One region of the Paenarthrobacter sp. TE3676 genome, then DNA from elsewhere that is predicted to be linked to it. Evidence: riboswitches for the same ligand, from Rfam matches in the RefSeq annotation. Region 1 holds a riboswitch; each other region holds the start of a gene.
The links. Region 1 has a riboswitch for thiamine pyrophosphate ahead of thiO (glycine oxidase ThiO). Riboswitches for the same ligand answer to the same signal wherever they lie in the genome.
Positions count from the first base shown of each region.

Region 1 (5,549 bases):
GATCGCGGGCTATCTAAGTACTGGCACTGGTGACCAGTTGGTACATCTCAAGATCGCGTAGGGGCGGGCTTGTTGAGTTCAAAAATTAACTGAATCAACGACCGGGCATCCATTACTACAAGCCCAGTCTATCCTCTGGGGGCCGGAAAGCCCGGATCGCCGGATGAACGGCTTCAGGGCAGCAACTGGAACCGGATCTCCCGGCTGGCGATATCAGCCTTCAGCAGGCGCACCCGAACCTTGGTTCCGGACTCCATTTCTCCGTCGCACCGGGCCGTGACAGCGGGGTCCGCGATTTGCACGACGCCAAAGGGGCCGTTGCCGTTTCCATTGCCGTTTCCGTTTCCACGGGCAGCTCCGTTGGAGGGTTTGGACCCGGAAATGACAACAGCCTCGAATTCCTGGCCGATGTGGTTGGCGACGAGCGCCGCTTCCACTGTGTCCAAAGCCGCCCGCTCGAGGCGTCCGGCCAACTGATCCGAGGATGCCATGATCTCGGGTAACGACGGGAGGGCTTCCCGCGCCCATGCCGGAATGTCCTGGTTATTGCTGAGGGCTTCGCAAATCACCAGGACAAAGCGATCAATGAGGCGCCGCAAGGGTGCTGTGGTGTGGGCATAGGGAGCCCCGATAGCTGCCTGGATCACATTGGCCGGAACATCACCGTCAAAGGGCGTGTAGCCTGCACCGCGGAACAACGTGCCGGCCGAATGCAGGATGGCAAGTTGTTTGGGATCGGATGCATCCAGGGTCCGCAGGTATTCGCCGTAGCTGACCCGTCCGTCCCAGGGTTTGCCGAGGGCAGTGGTCTGCCGCTTGAAATGGAGCAGTGACCGATCATCAGGTGCGGGCATGGTGCGCAGGATGCCCACTTTTCCATCGAGCATCATCTGCGCGGCGGCCATGCCGGTCATGAGGGAGATCTGCGCGTTCCAATCCTCAACCGGCAGGGACGGTGCCGCTGCGATTCTGTACCCGCCGCCGTCAGTCGCCTGGACTATTTCCTGTTCCGGCATGTTGAGGCTTGCGCCGCCGCGTTGACGTTCCAGGTCGACGCGCTTCAGTCCCACTTCTTTGAGTAGCTGGAGAACCGGCGGGGCAGTACCGTCGTCGATCTGCTGTTGTGCGCCCTTGTAGCTCAGCTTTGCCCTGCTGCGCACAGTCGCACGGGCAACGGTGACGGCCAAAATTTCAGCTTTCCCGTCCAGGTCGAAATCCCAAACGAACGCGCTGCAATCCTGGTCGGCCAGCAGGCTTCCCGCGTTCTCACTGATGACCTCCGGATGCAGCGGGATCCGCCCGTCAGGGGCGTAGAACGTCTGCCCGCGTTGACGCGTTTCGGTATCAAGCGCGCCGCCGGGAGCCACGAAGGAAGGCACATCGGCGATGGCATAGAGGACCTTGTATCCATCACCGGCCCGTTCAATGAACAGAGCCTGGTCCAGGTCGGTGGACGTCGCGGGGTCGATGGTCACAAAAGGAATATCCCGCAGGTCCTGGGCCGGCAGCTCAAGGGCCTCCACCGCTTCCCGTGCCTCCTCCACAGCTTCTGCCGGGTATTCGCCGGGGAGTTCCAGCTCCGTCCTCAGGGCGGCGAGGGCCGAGGCGAGCTGGTCCGACGAGTCGTCGACGTTGGGCGCAATCCGATGATGTGACACGAAAATCAGGTTAGCCCGAAATGGGCCGATAGTCTTGGATCATGGGCACTTCCCCGGACGCCGCAGCCTATGCCGGGCAACTCTCAGCGGAGTTGCTTGGAGCCATGGCGTATGGCGAACTGTCCGCCTTCGGGCGGCTCTCCTTGGATTCCCGCTATGCACCCACGCTTCACGACAGGTCCGTGCTCGCGAAGATCGCAGTGGGGGCCTACGGAAACTTCGCCCTCCTCAACGACCGCCTGTCGGAGATGGGTCTGGATCCCGAACGTGCCATGCTGCCGTTTCAGCGCTCCTTCGATCACTTCCACGAGCGCACCAAGCCGGGGGACTGGTTCGAATCCGTGATGAAGGCCTATGTCATCGATACTGTGTCATCGGATTTCTATAGGGCTGTCTCGATGTTCCTCGACCCGACAACGCAGCATTTCGTTGAGCGCGTTGCTTCACCCGATCAGGCCACGGAAGTCCTTCGCGTCCTGCTCAGGCGGGCCTTGGCAGATGACCCGCGCCTCGCTTCGCGATTGGCGCTGTGGGGCCGCCGCTTGGTGGGGGAAGCGCTGACGCAGGCGCAACGCGTGGGCATGGAACACCCCCTGCTGGGGCCGATGCTGAAAAGCGGCGGGGACGCGCGTGCCGCGGCGAAAAGGCTGACGACGGAGCTCGCCGAAAAGCACGCCCGCCGGATGACTGGCCTCGGCCTGACCGCCTAGCCCGCGGATCGCGCGGAACCTCCGGCTTCCCTAGACGGAATCCAAGGCTTCCAGCAGCGACTTGGCCGCCGCCGTCGGGTCCGGTGCCGCTGTGATGGCGCGGACCACCACGATCCGGCCGGCGCCCGCTTTCACAACCTGTTCAACGTTGCTGAGATCGATGCCACCAATGGCGAACCAAGGGAGGGTCACACCGTCGCCCGAGCGCTTGACCGCTTCTGCGGCATATGTGACCAGGTCCAAACCGACAGCAGCGCGACCGGGTTTGGTGGGTGTTGCCCAGACCGGACCCACGCAGAAATAGTCCAGTCCCAGGGGCCCTTGGGAGGTGGCCACAGCGGCATCGATTTGTTCGGTTGTGTGGGTGGAGAGGCCTATGCCGGTGGCGTTCGGCAGGAGGGTCCGGGCTGCAGTCAGGGGCAGGTCCTTTTGCCCGATGTGGAACACGGGAGCCCCGGAAATGCTGGCAACATCGGCCCGGTCGTTGACAGCCCAAAGCCGTCCGTGCCGTTGTGCGACGCTCCGCAGGACGGTCAACATCTCCAGTTCCTCGGCAGCTTCCAGCGTCTTGTCGCGGAGTTGGATGATGTCCACGCCGCCTTCGAAAGCGGCGTCCACAAAGTCCTCAAAATCGCCCTGCTGCTTACGGGCATCGGTGCACAGGTAAAGGCGGGCGGAGGCAAGAGCGTCAGGCTGAGTCATGGGAACCAGAGTAGTTCCTCTAAACTGGGCTCGTACTGCGGGAGCCGCGACATTCGTCATATGACTGTCCGGCTGAGAGGGCTTCAGCGCCGACCGCTTGACCTGATCCGGCTAGTACCGGCGTAGGGAAGGAAACGAATGGCAGATTCCCGCCATACCCGCCTCCAGACAGACGTTGCCGTCATTGGTGGCGGCGTCATCGGCCTCGGCATCGCTCACGAAGCCCGGCGATTGGGCCGTTCAGTTGCGCTGATCGACCCCGCTCCCGCTTCCGGCGCGTCCTTCGCAGCGGCAGGCATGCTTGCACCCGTCAGCGAACTCCATTACCAGGAAGAAGACCTTCTTGAGTTAATGCTTGAGTCTTCCCAGCTCTGGCCCTCCTTCGTGGACGGCCTGCATCAAGGCGCAGAGGACAACGGATATCGCACGACGCCGACCCTCGCCGTGGGTGCCGACGCAGCCGACCGCCGGGCGCTCGCAGACTTAAGGTCGGTCCAGCTTGCGGCTGGCCTGGAAGTCGAACCTATCGCTCTGCGGGACGCGAGGCAACGGGAGCCGCTCCTCAGCCCGCAGATCTCCTGTGCTTTCGATATACCTGCCGACCACCAAGTCGATCCAAGGAAACTCGCGGCATGCCTCCTGGCAGGACTGGCAGCCCATTCGCCCAATGACAGTTCCTGGGTGTCGGGAGCCGATGACGGATTCGCCATTGCTTACAGGGCGCGCGGTTTGCTGTGGGAAGGCGGGCGTGTCACAGGCGTGGCGCTGGACTCAGGAGTCACCGTTCACGCCGGAGAAACGGTGGTGGCCAACGGGCTCGGGGCGTCCCAACTCTCCGGTCTTCCTGAAGGCCTCAGGCTTCCCGTAAGGCCGGTCTACGGGGACATCCTCCGGCTTCGCGTCCCCGATCACCTGCGGCCCTTGGTCACATCAACGATTCGCGGGATGGTTCGCGGGGTGCCGGTTTACATCGTGCCCCGGGACGACGGAACTGTGGTGATTGGAGCCACGCAACGCGAAGACGGGTTGTCAGCCTCTTCCAACGCGGTCTCGGCGGGTGGCGTTTACCAATTGCTGAGGGACGCCCAAGTATTGGTCCCCGCAGTGGCTGAACTGGAACTCCTTGAAGCAACCGCCCGCGCCCGGCCCGGAACTCCGGACAACGCTCCACTGCTCGGACGGGTCGGTGTTTCCAACGGTGACATCGACGGCCTGGTGGTTGCCACAGGATTCTTCCGCCACGGAGTCCTCCTGACTCCGGTGGCCGCCAAGATCGTGGGGGAACTCCTCAAAGGCTCCACAGACTCCCGGTGGGCCCCCTTCCTGCCCCATCGTTTCGTGGGCAACGCCCCTGTTGCCCGAACACTCACACCAGCAGCACGAACCACCACCAAGGAAACAGCATGAACATCAAAGTGAACGGAACCGACCACGCAGTCTCTGACGACGCATCCGTCAGTACCCTCGTCACGGCCGTCACCGGTCGCGCCTTGGACCCTCGCGGACAAGCGGCCGACGGCGGCAAGCTGGGAGTCGCTGTCGCACGCAATTCCGAGGTGGTGCCGCGCAGCCAATGGGCCGTGACAGCGCTCTCCGACGGAGACGAACTTGAACTCGTAACAGCAGTCCAGGGAGGCTAATCATGACAACAGCAAACGTTGACGTTCGCACCGACGCACTGGTGATCGACGGCGTCGAATTCGGTTCCCGCCTCATCATGGGTACCGGAGGCGCGCCGAGCCTCGATGGCTTGGGAGCAGCGCTCCTCTCTTCAGGGACGGAGCTCACCACAGTGGCGATGCGTCGCTATTCGCCCGCCGAAACGGGCTCGCTGTTCCAGCTGCTGGTGGACCATGACATCCGCGTGCTGCCCAATACTGCTGGTTGTTTCACGGCCAAGGACGCCGTGATGACTGCTGAACTGGCCCGGGAAGCACTTGAGACCCATTGGGTGAAGCTGGAAGTCATCGCGGACGAACACACGCTCCTTCCAGACGCCGTGGAACTGGTGGATGCAACGGAGCAGCTGGTGAACCGAGGCTTCAAGGTATTCGCCTATACCAATGACGATCCCGTACTCGCGCTCAGGCTCGAGAACCTGGGTGCAACAGCCGTGATGCCCTTGGGATCGCCCATCGGGACCGGCCTTGGCATCCTGAATCCGCACAACATTGAGCTCATCGTTTCCCGGGCCTCCGTACCCGTGGTCCTCGATGCGGGGATCGGGACAGCCTCCGATGCCGCCCTTGCCATGGAACTGGGCTGCGACGCCGTCCTGCTTGCCACCGCCGTAACGCGGGCGCAAAACCCGGTGCAGATGGGCGAGGCCTTCAAACACGCTGTGATCGCCGGTAGGCTGGCCAAGCAGGCGGGCCGGATCCCGCGGCGGGAGCACGCGCTCGCATCCTCGGCGATGGAGGGCCGGGCAGAGTTCCTCTGATGAAGGAGCAGTCATGGCAGGCACGGAAGACCAACTGAC
Region 1 covers NZ_JBWBQU010000001.1:25,246-30,794, forward strand. Annotated here, with positions in the region: gene ACZ881_RS00140 (RNB domain-containing ribonuclease) at 174-1,658, opposite strand; gene ACZ881_RS00145 (ferritin-like fold-containing protein) at 1,700-2,368, shown strand; gene thiE (thiamine phosphate synthase) at 2,399-3,070, opposite strand; TPP riboswitch at 3,098-3,216, shown strand; gene thiO (glycine oxidase ThiO) at 3,209-4,477, shown strand; gene thiS (sulfur carrier protein ThiS) at 4,474-4,710, shown strand; gene ACZ881_RS00165 (thiazole synthase) at 4,713-5,510, shown strand; gene ACZ881_RS00170 (4a-hydroxytetrahydrobiopterin dehydratase) at 5,524-5,549, shown strand, end outside.

Region 2 (5,549 bases), 390 kb from region 1:
TCGAAGTCGGTGATTCCCTCAATCCTCACGGCGGGGCCGGTTACATCGGCACCCTTTTCAAGGGCAGCTGCCCGCTTGAGTGCTTCATCGTGGGTGGCTACAAAAATTTCGGCAAAGCCCATGGAGAGTACTCTCATTCCTTCGTGCTGACGGGGCGGCGGCGCGAATCCGAATGGCTCCGTGCCGTCACTGCCCAGCCTAGTGCAGGAGAAGCGGCAAGCTGCTAGCGGACGGCAACCCGCAGCTTGTTCCGCCACGGGTCCTCAAACTGAAGCTCAGCCCCGGTGTGCTGATGCTGCACTCCTGCAACCTTCAGGCGATCCGCCAACGCTGCGACGTCGTCACTTCCGGGCACTTCGATCAGAACCTCCCCGAGTCCGAGCGTGTCCTTTCGGGGGCCGGCACCGCGGCTGTTCCAGACGTTCATGGCCATGTGATGGTGGTAGCCGCCGGCGGAAACGAACAACGCCTGGCCATGCCAGCCTGCGGTCCGCTCGAAGCCGAGGGTCTCCACATAGAACTTTTGCGCAGTTTCGACGTCACCCACCTGCAGGTGCACGTGCCCGATCCCGGCAGCGGCCTCGCGTTGACCCGTCACGGCAGCTTCACTCAGGTGCTGCTGGAGGAAGCGCTGCGGGGGCAAGGCCACATTGTCCATCACAACATTGCTGCCGTCCCACTGCCAGAGCTCACGCGGCTTGTCGTAGTAAAGCTCAATTCCGTTGCCTTCGGGGTCAGTGAAGTAGAACGCTTCGCTCACCAGGTGGTCGGCGCTGCCTGCGAAAGCACGAGGTTCGTACTCCGCCGCCGTAGCAATAGTCGCGGCCAGCGACGGCTGATCCTGGAACAGGATTGCTGTGTGGAACAGACCGGCCTCTCCCCGCCCGGGAATCTGCAGTCCCGCAGCGGGGGCAAGGTGGACAACGGGCTTGGCTACGCGTCCGAGGTACAGGCCACCATCCTGCTCAGCCACGACTTCCAGGCCAAGTGCTCGCTGATAGTAGTCGCTCATGACCTTCATGTCGCCCACCTTGAGCATGACGCTGCCCATGGTGAGTTCGGCAGGCAGAAGATCCTGGCTGAATGATGAGGTCATGTGAAGCTCCCGGTTCTGAGGTGGCCGCGCATCGGCACCTTCTTACCTATCTAAATTACTTGAAGCTTCAATTTATTCCTAACGAACGACATTACCCCTGAGCACGACATGTTTGAGCGCCGCGATGGTACCCGGATGACGGCGCGGATCGTCACTGCACAGCACGACGTCGGCACTTGCGCCTTCGCTGATGCCCTCGACTCCCAGCCACTCACGGGCGCCCCAGGCGGCGGCGTGCAGGACCGCCGCCGGCGGAAGGCCGGCGTCGTGGAGTTCCATCATTTCGTCCGCAATCCTGCCGTGTTTGATCACGCTACCGGCGTCGGTACCGGCATAGACGGAAACCCCCGCTTCGAAGGCCTCCAGCACACGCTCGCGACGACGCTCCCAGAGACGCATCATGTGGTCCGCGTACTCCGGAAACTTCGGCGCTGCCTGGGCTGCGATATCCGGGAAGGTAGCGATGTTGACCAGGGTGGGGACGATGGGCACTGACTGTTCCACCAAACGGGGAAGGTGCCGCGGAAGGAGTCCGGTGGCGTGCTCTATGCAGTCGATATTGGCGTCGAGCATGTCATCGATGGTGTCCTCGCCGAAACAATGCGCGGTGACCCTTGCTCCCTCATCATGGGCCGCGGAAATGGCTTCCTTGACGGTCTTCGCGGGGAACGAGGCAGCGAGGTCTCCAACGCCGCGATCGATCCAGTCGCCCACAAGTTTTACCCAGCCATCTCCGTCACGGACTTCCTTTCGGACCGTTTCCACTAGTTCCCGCGGCTCAATTTCATGACCCAAACCGCGAAGATAACGCCGACTCCGGGCGATATGCCGACCCGACCTGATCAGTCGCGGCAGGTCCGTTCGTTGCTGCACCCAGCGGGTGTCGGCGGGCGATCCGCAATCGCGGATCAGCAGCGTTCCGGCGTCGAGGTCTGCTTGGGCCTGGGCGAGCGTTGCCTGTTCATCCACCGCTCCTCCAAGGCCGAGTCCGATGTGACAGTGGGCATCAACCAAACCTGGCAGGACCCAGCCATCCAATATCCTGTCCGGCGTCGCACCGGGACGCTCAAACGTCAGTATGCCGTCTACGGACCACAGCCCATGGCGCTCTTCGTCTGCCGATACGAGCGCAGGTCCGCTGAATTCGATGATGTTGGCCATGGCAAAAGCGTAGCGGGGGCGGCGTGTTGGAGCCTGGTGCCTGCATGTGACTGGGAGCCCGTCGGGAGCTGTGGTAGCTTCGTCTACGACCACACGGGGGCCCCTGCAGGGGCTGAGATCGGACTGACGCAGTCTGCGACCGTTGAACCTGTCCGGGTAATGCCGGCGAAGGAAGTGAGTATTCCCTTGAGCACCACAGAAACACAGCACAGCCCTGTTCAAAACCAGATCAACACGGGCCAAAACCAGACCAATACTGTCCAAAATACGGCGGAAACTGTAACGCAATCCCTGAAGTCCCATTCGTTGGCTTGGCTGGAAGATCCAGGTAACGGCATACGGGTCCCCGTCACGGAGATCGCCTTGGAGCCTTCTCCCAATGGGCAAGCAAACAAACCTCTGCAGGTATACCGAACAGCGGGCCCCGGAAGCGATCCCGTGGTGGGCCTGGAGCCTTTCCGTGCACCATGGATCGAATCCCGCGGAGACACGGAGGCTTATTCGGGGCGGGAAAGGAACCTGCTCGACGACGGTAAGTCCGCGGTTCGGCGTGGAGCCGCGTCAGCGGAGTGGAAGGGTGCGCAACCGGTGCCGCGCCGCGCCGTCGCGGGTAAGACCGTCACGCAAATGCACTACGCGAAACAAGGCGTCGTGACTCCGGAGATGCAGTTCGTTGCGTTGCGGGAGAACTGTGACGTTGAGCTGGTCCGCAGCGAAGTCGCCGCGGGATGGGCAATTATTCCGAACAACATCAACCACCCTGAATCCGAGCCGATGATCATTGGCAAGGCATTCTTGGTCAAGATCAACGCCAACATCGGCAACTCGGCAGTCACCAGCTCCATTGCAGAGGAAGTGGACAAACTGCAGTGGGCAGCCCAGTGGGGCGCTGACACGGTGATGGACCTCTCCACCGGAGATGACATCCACACCACTCGCGAGTGGATCATCCGCAACTCGCCCGTTCCGATCGGAACAGTGCCTATTTACCAGGCACTTGAGAAGGTAAACGGGGAGGCCAACCAGCTGACGTGGGAGATCTTCCGCGATACCGTGATCGAGCAATGCGAGCAGGGTGTGGACTATATGACCATTCACGCTGGCGTTCTGCTGAGGTACGTGCCCTTGACCGCCAACCGCGTCACGGGCATCGTTTCCCGCGGCGGATCGATTATGGCCGGATGGTGCCTGGCACACCACCAGGAGAACTTCCTCTACACGCACTTTGACGAGTTGTGCGAAATCTTCGCCAAATACGATGTCGCATTCTCCCTGGGTGACGGTCTCCGCCCGGGTTCCATCGCCGACGCCAACGACGCCGCGCAGTTCGCCGAGCTTGATACGCTCGCGGAGCTGACGCAGCGGGCGTGGGATTTCGACGTCCAGGTCATGGTGGAGGGACCCGGGCACATTCCCTTCCATCTGGTGCGGGAAAATGTGGAGCGTCAGCAGGAACTCTGCAAGGGTGCGCCGTTCTACACGTTGGGGCCGCTGGTTACCGATATCGCCCCCGGCTATGACCACATCACGTCAGCAATCGGCGCCACGGAAATTGCCCGCTACGGCACCGCGATGCTCTGCTACGTGACCCCCAAGGAGCATCTGGGGCTTCCCAACAAGGACGACGTCAAGACCGGTGTCATCACGTATAAGATCGCGGCTCACGCAGCGGACCTCGCCAAGGGACATCCGGGGGCCCATGAGCGTGATGATGCTCTTTCCAAGGCACGGTTCGAGTTCCGCTGGAGGGACCAGTTCGCTTTGTCCCTTGACCCGGTCACGGCAGAATCCTTCCACGACGAGACCCTGCCCGCCGAACCAGCGAAGACCGCGCATTTCTGCTCCATGTGCGGCCCCAAGTTCTGTTCGATGCGCATCAGCCAGGACATCCGTGACGAGTATGGTTCGGCAGAGTCGCAGGCCGCAATCGCCGGGATGTACAGCGGGATGCGGGAAAAGAGCGAGGAGTTCCTGGCCTCCGGCGGAAAGGTCTACCTGCCGGAACTTCAGGTCCCAACGAACTTAAACGGAAGCAGTTCAGGAAGCCTGAGCTGACATGGCTCGTCCGACGTCCGCGATGAATGAGCGGATTGCCTGATCGCCATCAACTGAATCCTGGGGCCGGTGTCCACCCGCTGCCACGCGGCGGAGGGCGCCGGTCTCCTGGAGATAGCCGGCGATTTCCTCGTACAGGGGCTCCCAACCGCCAGTGAGAACCAGCGTGGGAACGCCCGGCACAATGTGAAGCGGAGCTTCCCATGGCGGTGCTTGGAGCCGGAGCCTGTGTGCTGACCGCCGCGCCTCCGGAGTGTCCAGTCCGCCGGTCTCGGCGGAGAAAGCACGCCGGTAAAACTCACGCTGGTAATCGGCGTCGTTGAGCTGGTTTCGCACGTCGAACAGCGGTTCCATGAGGGCCCGATAGGAAGCAGTCGCCGGAAGCTCAGCGGTCAGGGACAAACAGGACGGCTCTACCAAGCAAAGTGAGTGCACCAAGTCCGGGCGCTCGACGGCTGCCAGCATGGCGGAAATTGCACCTTGTTCATGGGCAACGATGTGACCGCCGCCGGAATCGACCAACGCATTGATCAGAATGGCGACGTCCGCCGCCACGTTGGATTCCACCGGTTCGGCCATAGCGTCAAAGCCGTGCCGCCGGAGGAAGAGTGCATCATAAGCAAGGGCCATGCCATGCTGCTTCGGCCATGCCGCAGCACCGAAACTTCCCAGGCCATGGACGAAGACTACGCGCTGCTTATGCATTGGTTCAGCCTATTCCACGGCTCTGACATCCCAACTGCGACGCGGTTGGGATGTCAGCCACGGACTACTTGCCCAGGAACTTGTCGAAGCCCTTGGGGAGGTTGAGCGATGAGGGATCGAAGTCTGCTGCGCCTTGGCCGAATGCCGCGCCTGTGGGGGCTGCCGAGGCTGCATTTGCCCGTTTGGCTTCGGCATCCCGCAGCTCTTGGGCTGCCTTGGCAGGGTTGCCCGAGCGCGCTTTCTTCTTGGGAGCGTTCTTGCCGCCCTTGCGTCCGCCGCCGGGGCCGCCAAGGCCAGGCATCCCGGGCATACCCGGCATGCCACCGCCCTGAGCGAGCTTCTTCATCATCTTCTGGGCCTGGGCGAACCGCTCCAGCAGGCCGTTGACCTCAGACACGTGTACACCGGAACCCCTGGCGATACGTGCGCGGCGGGAACCGTTGATGATCTTCGGAGCCACACGCTCGTGCGGAGTCATGGAGCGGACAATCGCCTCGACGCGGTCGATCTCTTTTTCGTCGAAGTTCTCCAG
Region 2 covers NZ_JBWBQU010000001.1:417,834-423,382, reverse strand. Annotated here, with positions in the region: gene ACZ881_RS02060 (hypothetical protein) at 1-122, opposite strand, end outside; gene ACZ881_RS02055 (VOC family protein) at 224-1,096, opposite strand; gene ACZ881_RS02050 (amidohydrolase family protein) at 1,175-2,257, opposite strand; TPP riboswitch at 2,341-2,448, shown strand; gene thiC (phosphomethylpyrimidine synthase ThiC) at 2,444-4,312, shown strand; gene ACZ881_RS02040 (alpha/beta fold hydrolase) at 4,295-5,017, opposite strand; gene ffh (signal recognition particle protein) at 5,082-5,549, opposite strand, start outside.
Region 2: another riboswitch for thiamine pyrophosphate. It lies ahead of thiC (phosphomethylpyrimidine synthase ThiC); the one in region 1 lies ahead of thiO (glycine oxidase ThiO).

Region 3 (5,549 bases), 480 kb from region 1:
ATCCCGGTCAGATTCAAGGGTTCCGCAATCAAGGACGTGAACCAGTGCAGCACAACGCTCTACGTGACGCAGGAAGTTGTGGCCCAGGCCCTTGCCTTCGCTGGCGCCCTCGATCAGGCCGGGAACGTCGGCGATAGTGAAGCGGACATCGCCGGCCTGCACCACGCCGAGGTTGGGAATGAGGGTAGTGAACGGGTAGTCGGCAATCTTGGGCCGGGCAGCAGACATGGCTGCAATGAGGCTCGACTTACCGGCAGAAGGGAAACCAACCAGGGCGATATCTGCGATGGACTTAAGTTCCAGGACGATATCGCTGGATTCACCTTCGATACCAAGCAGGGCAAAGCCCGGAGCCCGACGCTTCTGCGATGAAAGGGAGGCGTTGCCGAGGCCGCCCTGGCCGCCGGCAGCTGCAATGTACTCAGTACCCTCGCCAACGAGGTCGGCCAGAACGTCGCCGTCCTTGGTCTTGACCACGGTGCCATCGGGCACGGGAAGAATCAGGGTTTCACCGTTCTTGCCGCCACGCCAGTCACCCATGCCGGGGCCACCGTTGGTGGCGTGGCGGTGGGGAGCGTGGTGGTAATCAAGCAGGGTTGTGGTCTGGGCGGATACGCGCAGGATGACATCGCCGCCGTTGCCGCCGTTGCCGCCGTCGGGGCCGCCGAGCGGCTTGAACTTTTCCCGCTTGACAGAGACACAGCCGTGGCCGCCGGTTCCGCCGGATACGTGCAGGACTACCCGGTCTACAAAGCTCGCCACGTGAATCTCCTCAGTTGCTGTCTTACAGCGCTTGTTGCTGTTGCCAGCGTTGTTGCAAAAACCAGTGCGCTAAAGCGCCCTAGTCGATTGTAATGCGGTTAAAAGAACGGTGGAGCGGGCCGTTTGGCCCGCTCCACCGGTTCAGAACTTGTAGTTACTCTGCAGCTGCAGCAGCAACAATGTTCACTACGCGACGGCCGCGGCGAGTACCAAACTCAACCGCACCGGCCTGCAGTGCGAACAGGGTGTCGTCGCCACCGCGACCGACGCCTGCACCGGGGTGGAAGTGGGTTCCACGCTGGCGAACGATGATCTCGCCAGCGGAAACTACCTGACCACCGAAACGCTTGACGCCCAGGTACTGAGCGTTGGAGTCACGACCGTTGCGAGTGGAACTCGCGCCTTTTTTGTGTGCCATGTGAAATGCCTGCCTCTAAATTTCTGGGGAAACTGATAAACCTGAACAGCGGGTAACGAAAGTTACGCGATGCTGGTGATCTTGATCTTGGTCAGTTCCTGACGGTGACCCTGACGCTTCCGGTAGCCGGTCTTGTTCTTGAACTTCTGGATGACGATCTTCGGACCACGGAGGTCCTCGAGGATCTCAGCCGTGACCTTGACGTTGGCCAGTTCCGCAGCTGCGGAGGTGACCTTCTCGCCGTCAACCAGGAGCAATGCGGGCAGCTCAAGCGTGCTACCGGCTCCACCGGGGACGCGGTTCAGCGTTACGTAGTCTCCAACGGAAACTTTTTCTTGGCGGCCGCCTGCGCGGACAATCGCGTACACCACTTGGGTACTCACTTCTCTCGACGTTTATTACAAAATTTGCGTGCGGAACCTTGAACCGGAATCAGCCCTGGTTCGCGCTGTGCCTCAACGCCGTGGACTTCTGAATCGAAGTCCGCGAGTCATCCCATGAACAATTCCAAGGGGCATAACCCAAGTGTTGGCGTAAGCACCGAAGATCAAGATTACGCTAGTTTGACCTTCAGCTGCAAATGAGGCCGGGTCCGGAGGCTACCTCGTGACTTGCATCACCAGTTGTAACGGACTCTCCCGGCACCGTGCCCATACAGCCTACAGGGTTTGAGCGAGATTAACGCGATCCGGCCAGCGACGCGCGGACGTGTCGCCGCAATTGGCCTCAAGTGCGTGCCCGGAAAGCTACTGAGCGCGCGTGAACGAAGCCTGGGCAAACAGCCTGGGAGCATCGAAAAACGCCGTCTCGTAGCGGCAGGACTGAGTGAAAGCATCCATCATCGCAGTCCGCTCCGTGCCAGAAGCCGCGACGGCCGCGGCAGCAGTGAAGTTGATCGCTTTCCGTGTTGCCGCCGCGAAATCCTCGTCGGCATAAGTCTTCAACCAGTCCGCGTATGCGTGGTCCGCAGGCGCGCCGGCGTCTACGTATGCCGTATGAAGCTGCTGACCCACCTCCGCGTACAACCAATAACAGGGCAGGATCGCCGCCAGCACCACGGCGTAGCTGCCGGCGGCGGATGTTGCCAGTAAATGGTCCACGTAGGACTTGGTAACCGGTCCGGTTGCCGTGGAGGCTTCCCGCGTGCTCAGCCAGTTCCTGTGCAACTCCGATTCAACCTCCAGGCACTGCTGTGATGCCTTTGCCCAGAACAGTTGTTCTTCCTCCGTGGGCGCCAAGGCGCCCGCACGTGCGAGGACCCTCGAATACCCATTGAGATAGAGAGCGTCCTGGGCAAGGTAGTAATTGAAGTCACGTTCCGGCAGCTCGCCGGATTGAAGTCCTTGAATAAACGGGAGCCCGTAAATCGCTTCGAGTTCGGGGACGGCTTCGTTCCACATCGCCGCAGCGAAAGCGCCCGGCGTGGATGCCTGCTGGAAGTGGTGGAAGTGGTTCACGGGCCCGTTGCCTTGACCCACGTGCAGGGTGTCAGAGGCCTGCAATGCCCCTAGCAACCACGGCTTGACTTCCCGCAATGAAACTTCCCAGTCACCGGTTCGTGCCTGGACTGTGGCCAAGGCGGAAGACAGAGAGCACCCGGTACCGTGGCTGTTCCGCGTTGCAACCCGGGGACCTGCCACTTCGATCACGTCCCGGGACAGCAGCCCGCTCGTGTTCACCAGCGCATCGGGGCACTCCGGCGCTGGCAGGTGGCCGCCCTTGACCAGGACCGTGTTTCCGTACTCCGCTGCCAGCCGTTTGCCCTGGTCCAGCGCCGAAGCCCAGTCAGTTGCCTCGGGCTCCCCCAGCAACATGGCCAGTTCAGGAAGGTTCGGCGTAATGAGGTGGGCCAAAGGCAGCAGCGAACGCAATGCCTTCTCAGCAGACTCCCGCAGCAGCCGGTCACCGCTGGTGGCCACCATCACCGGATCAAGGACCACGACGGCGGGACTCACCTCTTCGAGCCAGCCCCGGACCTCGTTGATGACGGCTGCGTCGCCGAGCATTCCGATCTTGACGGCGTCAATGGTGATGTCGGCACTAATGGCTTCCAGTTGCTGACGCAGGAAGTGCGCGGGAGGGACGTGGACGGCACTGACTTCCCTGGTGTTTTGCGCGGTGAGGGCCGTGATGGCAGCCATGCCATACCCGCCGAAAGCGGCGATGCTCTTCAGGTCCGCCTGTATTCCGGCGCCACCTGAAGGGTCCGAGCCGGCAATGCTCAGAATGCGCGGGGTTGGACGGCCCGAAGCCGGAGCGTCGAGGGGGTACACCGATGAATATGATGATGCAGTCATGAGGACATCCCTTCGCCGGTGCTAACCGGACAGGTTCAACGGGTTTGGATCTCAGCCTGGCCCAACGCCCGGCACCCCGTGTCAGTCCCCAAGCGTAGCCGGGAAGCAACGCGCCGCGGGAACCGGGCCACACCGACGCCCGGATGTGACTCTGAACGCAGCCTGTGCGTGGCTTGCAGAGCGGACGCAAAAGGACCCCGCGCTACCCGCCGTTTGGCATAGCGCAGGGCCCTCTTCAACTTATTCGCCGCGATTAGAGCTCGGAAGCAGGAACTCCAACGCCGAGGATGATGGGCTCATCCTTTGGTAGCTTCTTGGCCGGTTCCACAGGCGCCTTGGCCTCATGGGCCGAACCCCGGGTGGCCGACGCTGTCGCCTCATGGTGTTCAACGCTGGTTTCATTGGCCGCGCCCTGGGCCCTGCTGGCACTCCGGTTACGGCGACCACGACGACCACGCGAGGCTGAAACAGCCTCGGGATCTTCCTCAGCAGTCCGTGCCGGAGAAGCAGCCTTCGGGGCTGAAACCGGAGCGGCTTCCTGCTCGGGTGCCGGAGCCGCACCGAGGTGCGAAAACGCTTCGGCCAGCAGATCCAGGCTCATCGCAGGCTTGGCTGCCTGCGGTTCCTCGTGGTGCTCAACGAACGGCAAGGCAACTTCTTCCCCGCCGAAGCGCAGTACGGGAGTAGATCTTGCTTCCTGGACTGCTGCTTCCCTGCTTGCAGCATCGCGGGCTGAAGCCCCTGCTTCGCCGCTGCCTGCTTCACTACTGGCGGCGGTGCCGGCTGTAGGGCTTCCGTCCGGCTCGTGCCGGCCTGCCGCCCGCGCTTCCTCCTCTGCACGGTGAACTTCGTCGTCGTGCAGGTGTGCGGCGTGCGCTGCAGCGGCAATCGTCGCCAGGGCGGCCCTGGTTGCCTCGGCTTTGGCTATCCGGGCAGGATCCTGCGGTTCAGCCGTGGTGGATGCTGCGACCGGGGCGGACGTGGTGGTGTGGACCTGCGCGGGAGCTTCGGCAACAGCCGGTCCCCCGCCCTTGCCGCGGCGGCGTTTGCGTTCGGTCCGCGCAGCAGGCTGCTGCGCTTCCGTGTGCGGGCGGTGATGTTCAGCAGCCACTACGTTGGCGCGTCGGTGCTCAACGGGCTCGTCGTGCGTGACGACACCTCGGCCAGCGCAGTGCTCGCACTGCTCACCGAAGACCTCAAGGAGGCCGGTACCCATGCGCTTGCGCGTCATCTGGACCAGGCCCAGCGACGTTACTTCGGCCACCTGGTGCTTGGTGCGGTCCCGTCCGAGGCACTCCACCATGCGGCGGAGGACGAGGTCGCGGTTGGATTCAAGGACCATGTCAATGAAGTCAATGACGATAATGCCGCCGATATCGCGCAGACGAAGCTGGCGAACAACTTCCTCGGCCGCTTCCAGGTTGTTCTTGGTGACTGTTTCTTCAAGGTTTCCGCCACTGCCGGTGAACTTGCCGGTGTTGACGTCCACTACAGTCATGGCCTCGGTGCGGTCGATGACCAACGAACCGCCGGAAGGCAGGAAGACCTTCCGCTCCAGGGCCTTGTGGATCTGCTCGTCGATGCGCCACGCGGCGAAGATGTCCTGGTCCTTGGTCCACTTTTCGAGGCGGCCCACCAGATCAGGGGCAACGTATGTCACGTAAGCCTCGATGGTGTCCCAGGCGTCGTCGCCGGAGACGATCAGTTTGGAGAAGTCCTCGTTGAAGACGTCACGGACCACCTTGATGGTGAGGTCAGGTTCGCCGTAGAGCAGTTCCGGAGCCAGGACCTTGGTGGACGAGGCCTGTCCTTCGATGCCTTCCCACTGCGCACGCAGACGGTTGATGTCGTGGGTGAGCTCTTCCTCCGAAGCGCCCTCGGCTGCTGTGCGAACAATGACACCGGCGTTCTCCGGCAGGCGGTCCTTCAGGATGCGCTTGAGGCGGTTGCGCTCGACGTCGGGCAGCTTGCGTGAGATGCCGGTCATGGAACCACCGGGTACGTACACCAGGTAGCGGCCCGGCAAGGAGATCTGGCTGGTAAGGCGGGCACCCTTGTGTCCCACGGGGTCC
Region 3 covers NZ_JBWBQU010000001.1:505,260-510,808, reverse strand. Annotated here, with positions in the region: gene obgE (GTPase ObgE) at 1-762, opposite strand, end outside; gene rpmA (50S ribosomal protein L27) at 917-1,180, opposite strand; gene rplU (50S ribosomal protein L21) at 1,243-1,551, opposite strand; gene thiD (bifunctional hydroxymethylpyrimidine kinase/phosphomethylpyrimidine kinase) at 1,927-3,477, opposite strand; TPP riboswitch at 3,468-3,566, opposite strand; gene ACZ881_RS02485 (Rne/Rng family ribonuclease) at 3,731-5,549, opposite strand, start outside.
Region 3: another riboswitch for thiamine pyrophosphate. It lies ahead of thiD (bifunctional hydroxymethylpyrimidine kinase/phosphomethylpyrimidine kinase); the one in region 1 lies ahead of thiO (glycine oxidase ThiO).